DNA from 2 places in the Arthrobacter sp. 01T425 genome. Region 2 is predicted to be linked to the other one. Evidence: riboswitches for the same ligand, from Rfam matches in the RefSeq annotation. Region 2 holds a riboswitch; the other holds the start of a gene.
The links. Region 2 has a riboswitch for glycine ahead of gcvP (aminomethyl-transferring glycine dehydrogenase). Riboswitches for the same ligand answer to the same signal wherever they lie in the genome.
Positions count from the first base shown of each region.

Region 1 (3,405 bases), on a different contig from region 2:
TGGCGACGCCGGAGGCCGAGGGGGACTGGCCCTCCAGCAGCTGCAGGTGCTGGGCCAGGAAGAGAATGAAGCCGTTGAAGGAGAACAGTGCCAGGACGTTGGCCACAATGGCCGTACTGAAGATCCGGTTGCCAAACAGGCTGACGTCGAGCATCGGCGCGGTGCTGTGGTCTGTCCTGTGGATACGGGCAAGCGCGCGTTGCCGCCGGATGAACACATAGCCCATGAGCAGGCCGGTTCCGATGCTCGCGAAGGCCTCGGGAGCCGGCCCGTGGGTGGCAAGGGCTTTGATCCCGTAGACCACCGGCACCATGACCAGCAGGGACAGGGCAATGCTGGGCACGTCCACCCGGCCCGGCTTCGGATCGCGGGATTCCGGGATCAGGGCCGGCCCGAGCAGCAGCAGCGGCAGGATGATCGGCACCGCGACCAGCAGGACGGCGCCCCACCAGAAGTGTTCCACCAGCCAGCCGCCGACAATCGGGCCGAGGGCGGCGCCGCCGGAGAAGCCGGCGGCCCAGATCGCCACCGCCAGCCTGCGCCGGTTGGGCTGCGGAAAGATGTTCCGGATCAGCGACAGCGTGGATGGCATCAGCATGGCGCCGAACAGGCCAAGCCCGGCGCGGCCGGCGATCAGCCATTCCGCACTCGGCGCGAACGCCGTCACGGCGGACACCGCGGCAAAGCCTGCGCTGCCCACGAACAGCAGCCGGCGCCGGCCGATCCTGTCGCCCAGGGAACCCATCGCGACCAGGAGTCCGGCCAGGACCAGGGGGTAGGCGTCGACGATCCAGAGCAGTTCGACGCCGGAGGCGGTCAGGCTGCTGGCGATGGCCGGCAGGGCGAACGTGAGCGCGGTGTTGTCCACGGCCACGAGCAGGACGGGGAACATCAGCAGGGCCAGCGCCACCCAGTCACGCCACGGTGCCCGGGGCCCGGTGGCCGCAGGAGTGCTGGTGGCTACGGTGATCGATGAAATGCTCATAAGGATAACTATACCGTCTGGACGGTACAGTTAAGAAATGCGCGCGCGGACAGGCATGATGGGAGGCATGCCCAGGAAACCCGTCGCCCGCGAGGCCGTCCTCGATGCCTTCGAATCCCTGCTCATCGAAGTCGGTGAACGCGCCGCGACGCTGGACGCCGTCGCGCGCCGGGCCGGCGTCTCCAAGGGCGGCCTGCTCTACCATTTTCCGACGAAAGAGGCCATGATCGCGGTCCTGCTGGAACGGCTGGACCGGCTCCTGGCTGCCGATGTTGCGGCCATGGCGGCAGCCCCGGAAGGGGCGGCGGCGTACTTCATCAAGTCCTCGGTGTGGGCGGACACGCCCATGGACCGGGTCTTCGTGGCGGCCACGCGGCTCGCCGAGGTGGCGCACGGGGAAACCCTCCGCCGCTTCGCCGCCGGCCAGGCGAGCTGGCTGGAACTGCTGGCGGCCGACGTCGGGCCCGCCATGGCGAAGGCCGTCCTGTGCATGGGGGACGGGCTGTACTTCAACGCCATGCTGGCGCGGGGTCCCGGCGGGCCGCCGCCGGAAGTCGAGGCGGACGTCCAGAGCCTCCTGGCCGCCGTCGAGCGCCTGCGCGGCTGAAGCCCACACCCACCCCCTCCGACCCCCTACTCCCCGCCGACCCCCTTACTCCCCGCCGACCCCCTTACTCCCCGCCGACCCCCTTACTCCCCGCCGAATTCGCCGGAAGCGTTCGAGTACGCCGGAAAGTTGCGGCGACTCCGGGCGTTTCCGGCGAATTCGCGCCGCCGGATTCGCCGCCGGGTGGCTCGTGGCCCGTAACCTGGGTCCGCCGCCGGGAGGGAGTTTGCGGACGCGCGCCCGGCATAGGACAATGAGAGTTGTGACTGTAGTCACCCCCGATTGAACACCTAATTAAATACGCCTTTGATCTGCGGCGGGAGAGTCCTGCAAGTAGGTACAAGCAGGCGCCGTAGGAGCAAACCCTCCCCAGGAATCTCTCAGGCCCATGTACCGCCGCGGCAAGGCATCTCTGGAAAGTAGCAGGCGTGTCCCGGACATGCTGTGCTCACCGACGGTGCAAGCGGAGCCCTGAAACGCGGGCTGCGCGGAAACTCTCAGGTCCAATACAGAGCGGGGAGGAACCCGAATCAATGTGGCGTACCCTGCGCCGCCTGAGTTATGGAGTTCCTTGTGACTGTTACCCCAGCCTCCACGTCCTTCGTTGACCGGCATATCGGCGCGCGCCGCCAGGCCGACGTCGACGCCATGCTGAAGGCTGTCGGCTACGACACCGTCGACGCCCTGGTGGACACCGCCGTTCCGAAGGACATCCGCCAGGACGCCGACCTCGCGCTCGCCGCGGCCCTGAGCGAGGTCGAAGTCCTCGCCGAGCTGCGCAAGCTGGCGTCGAAGAACAAGACCGCCGTGCAGATGATCGGGCAGGGCTACTACGACACGCTCACCCCGCCGGTGATCCGCCGCAACATCCTCGAAGCCCCGGCCTGGTACACCGCGTACACGCCCTACCAGCCGGAGATCTCGCAGGGCCGGCTGGAGGCGCTGCTGAACTTCCAGACCATGGTCCAGGACCTGGTCGGCCTGCCGATCGCCAACGCCTCCCTGCTGGATGAAGCCACCGCCGTGGCCGAGGCCGTGCTGATGATGCGCCGCGCGAATAAGAACAAGACGGCGCACGACGGCAAGACCGTCCTCGACGCCGACTGCCTGCCCCAGACCATCGCGATCGTCAAGGGCCGCGCCGAGGCCCTCGGCTTCGAGGTCGAGGTCGCCGACCTCTCCAAGGGCCTGCCCGACGGCGTCATCAACGGCGTCGTCCTGCAGCAGCCGGGCGTCTCCGGCCGCGTGTTCGACCACACCGCCGTGATCGCCGACGCCAAGGAACGCGGCGCCCTCGTCACCGTCGCGGCAGATCTCCTCTCCCTGACCCTGATCACGTCCCCGGGCGAGCAGGGCGCTGACATCGCCGTCGGATCCGCCCAGCGCTTCGGCGTGCCGCTGTTCTTCGGCGGACCGCACGCTGCCTACATGGCCGTCCAGAAGGGGCTCGAGCGCTCCATGCCCGGCCGCCTCGTGGGTGTCTCCAAGGACAACGCCGGCGTTCCCGCCTACCGCCTGGCCCTGCAGACCCGCGAGCAGCATATCCGCCGCGAGAAAGCCACCTCCAACATCTGCACCGCCCAGGCCCTGCTGGCCATCGTGGCTTCCTTCTACGCCGTCTACCACGGCCCGGACGGGCTGAAGGCAATCGCCCAGTCGGTCCACGTCCACGCGAAGACCATCGCCGCCTCCCTGAAGGCCGCCGGCCTGGACGTGCTGCACACCTCTTTCTTCGACACCATCACCGTCTCCGTGCCGGGCCGGGCAGCTGAGATCATCGCGGCAGCCGACGCCAAGGGCGTCAACCTGCGCG
Region 1 is NZ_JBFTPY010000019.1:72,369-75,773, forward strand. Features, by position in the region: gene AC1DNG_RS18355 (MFS transporter) at 1-985, opposite strand, end outside; gene AC1DNG_RS18360 (TetR/AcrR family transcriptional regulator) at 1,053-1,592, shown strand; glycine riboswitch at 1,900-1,998, shown strand; glycine riboswitch at 2,000-2,114, shown strand; gene gcvP (aminomethyl-transferring glycine dehydrogenase) at 2,154-3,405, shown strand, end outside.
Region 1: linked by a shared signal. The riboswitch ahead of gcvP (aminomethyl-transferring glycine dehydrogenase) and the one ahead of gcvP (aminomethyl-transferring glycine dehydrogenase) in region 2 are both predicted to bind glycine.

Region 2 (3,405 bases):
GTAGGTGATCATGATGCAGGACAGGGCGTCCTTGTTGGCCTCGATTTTTGCCTGAAGGTCCGCGTGGTCGATCGTGCCGTCCGAGGCTGTGGCCACGACGACCACCTTCATGCCGGCCAGCACGGCGGAGGCGGCGTTCGTGCCGTGCGCGGAGGCCGGGATCAGGCAGACGTTGCGCTGGGCCTCCCCGCGGGAGTGGTGGTAGCCGCGGATCGCCAGCAGCCCGGCGAGCTCGCCCTGGGAACCGGCGTTCGGCTGGATCGAGACCTGGTCATAGCCCGTGATTTCGGCGAGGTCAGCTTCGAGGCCGCTGATGAGTTCCCGCCAGCCCTCGGTCTGGGAGTCCGGCGCGAAAGGGTGGATGGAGGCGAACTCCGGCCAGGAGATCGCTTCCATCTCGGCCGTGGCGTTCAGCTTCATGGTGCAGGAGCCCAGCGGGATCATGGTGCGGTCCAGGGCGAGGTCGCGGTCCGAGAGCTTGCGGATGTAGCGCAGCAGCTGGGTTTCGGAGCGGTGCGTGTTGAAGACCGGATGCTGCAGGAATTCGGAGGTGCGCAGCACCCTCCCGGGCAGCTCGAAGCCCTTGGCCTCCACCACCGGGCCGGCGCCAAAGGCGACGACCACCGCGGAGAGGACCTCCGGCGTCGTGGTTTCATCGACGGACACGCCAACTGTGTCCGCGTCGATGAGCCGCAGGTTGATGCCACGGGCCTCGGCGGCGGCGATGACCTTGGCGGCCTTGCCGGGGACGCGGACCGTGAGGGTGTCGAAGAAGGACTCGCTCGCCAGTTCCCGGCCGGCGATCTTCAGCGTGGCGGCGAGGGCGCGGGTGTTGTTGTGGACGGTCTGGGCGATCGCCTTCAGCCCGTCGGGGCCGTGGTAGACGGCGTAGAACGAGGACACGATGGCCAGCAGTGCCTGGGCGGTGCAGATGTTGGACGTGGCCTTCTCTCGGCGGATGTGCTGCTCGCGGGTCTGCAGGGCCAGGCGGTAGGCCGGGACGCCGGCGTTGTCTTTGGAGACGCCGACGATGCGGCCGGGGAGCGTGCGTTCCATGCCCTCGCGCACCGCCATGTAGGCGGCGTGCGGGCCGCCGAAGAACAGCGGCACGCCCAGGCGCTGGGTGGAGCCGACGGCGATGTCCGCCCCCTGTTCGCCCGGAGGGGTGATCAGGGTCAGGGCAAGCAGATCCGCCGCCACGGTGACCAGTGCGCCGCGTTCTTTGGCCTCGGCGATCACGCCGGACTGGTCCCACACCCGGCCGGAGACGCCCGGCTGCTGGAGGACGAGACCGTTGATGTCGCCGTCGGGCAGACCGGCGGAGAGGTCAGCGACCTGCACCTCGAAGCCCAGCGCTTCGGCGCGGCCCTTGACGATGGCAATGGTCTGCGGGAGGCAGTCGGCGTCGAGGACGGTCTTGGCCCCGGCAGCGGACTTGTTTTTGTTGGCGCGGCGCATGAGAAGCACGGCCTCGGCAACCGCGGTGGCCTCGTCCAGGAGGGACGCATTGGCGACCGGGAGCGCGGTGAGGTCCTGGACCATGGTCTGGAAGTTCAGCAGCGCCTCGAGGCGTCCCTGGGAGATTTCCGGCTGGTACGGGGTGTAGGCGGTGTACCAGGCGGGGGCTTCGAGGATGTTGCGGCGGATCACCGGCGGGGTGACGGTGTCGTAGTAGCCCTGGCCGATCATCTGCACGGCCGTCTTGTTCTTGGAGGCGAGCTTGCGCAGTTCGGCCAGCACCTGGACTTCGCTGAGGGCGCTGTCCAGGGTGAGGGGCTTTTCCTGGCGGATGGAATCGGGGACCGCGTTGTCAACGAGGCCATCAGCGCTGTCGTAGCCGACGGCCTTGAGCATGGTGTCGATGTCGGCCTGGCGGCGGGCGCCGATGTGGCGGTCTGCGAAGGTGGACGGGGACGATTGAACCGTCATGAGAGGAACTCCATAATTCAGGTGGCATCAAGACGCCACGATGATTCGGGTTCCTCCCCGCTCTGTATTGGACCTGAGAGTTTCCGTTTTGCCCTGCTGATAGCAGCGCGCCACTTGCACCGTCGGTGAGCCCGGTTGCCCGGACTGCTTTCCAGAGTTGCCTTGCCGCGGCGGTACGTGGGCCTGAGAGATTCCTGGGGAGGATTTGCTCCTACGGCGCCTGCTGAACGTACCGGCAGGACTCTCCCGCCGCAGATCATAAGCTGTGCCACTGGTCGGTGACACAGCTCACAATTTATCCGGTTCCCGGGCAGGATGCAAAATTTATTTCAATTGAGTCGCTGTTCCCGCGGACGACGGCGGGAGCTCTTCGCCGTCGTCTGCTTGCGTGGGCGAGGCGCATGAGGGCCGTGACGTTGATCCGGAACACGCGGTCCCAGAGGTCGTCATCCACCGCGTGGACCGGACCAGGGGGTTAATCCATTCGGTGCATTATTCTGGACGGATACTTTACTTTTCGTGCGCGTCCCTCCAGAGCGCTCTACGCAAGGAGCCTCCGTGAGCCTTCCGGATCGAGCGATGGAACAGGCAGCCCCCAGCAGACCACCAAGCCGGGCCCCCGCCGGGGATGCCGCTTGGGCGTGGCTGATCGGGATCCTGGCAGGATTGCTCGGCTTGGGCCCCTGGCTGGTGACCGGCGCACAGTTCCCGTTGCAGAACTTGTGGGGCGCAGAGGTCGCTCCGGACCAGATGCCCGTGTCGTTACTGCCGCTAAGCCAGTACGAACTCACCACCATCGTGGCCCTCCTCACCGTGGGAGGTGCGGCGGCCGGACTCGCGGTGCGCATCTGGTCTCCCGCCCGACGGCGACTGGTGACGTGGTGCGCGGCAGCCGGTGTTCTTGTGGTTCAGTTCACGGCGGCCGTCCAGTCCTTCACAGTGCTCGACGGAGGCTTGGCGGGCGGAACAACGGCGAGCCTCTACTTCGCCGGGCTGCTCGCGGGCGTGACCGCCTCCCTCGCGGCGGCCCTCGTGGCGCACCTGCTGCTCTGTTCAAGGTCACGGAGCCTGGCGGCATTGGGCGCCGGACTCATCGCGGTGCCGTTCGCTTCGTGGACGGTGGAGTGGGTTGTCGGCTTCGTTGGGCACCTCAACGTCCCCGTCGCAGTGCCGACAATCGCTCACTGGATTCCCGCCATCCTCGTAGGTTGCGCCCTGGCATGGTGCGGCCTTCGTCCTGCGCGGCGGACCGCAGTGTGGGCCGTGAATCTTGCCCTGTTGTGGCTGGTTCCCGCCCTGTTCATCTCGGTCAACTACGTCCTGGGAACGCGTGTACTGGCTGGCGACCTGCAGGAGATGCTGTTAATGAGTCGGCAAATCTTGGCGGCAACACTTGGGCCCGCGGGCGGAGCCGCTCCCAGAGTCTTGCTGGCTCTGGTCATCGCGTTGGCGGGGCTGGGTGCCAAATCCATTGCC
Region 2 is NZ_JBFTPY010000028.1:31,661-35,065, reverse strand. Features, by position in the region: gene gcvP (aminomethyl-transferring glycine dehydrogenase) at 1-1,929, opposite strand, end outside; glycine riboswitch at 1,982-2,089, opposite strand; glycine riboswitch at 2,091-2,188, opposite strand; gene AC1DNG_RS20670 (hypothetical protein) at 2,488-3,405, shown strand, end outside.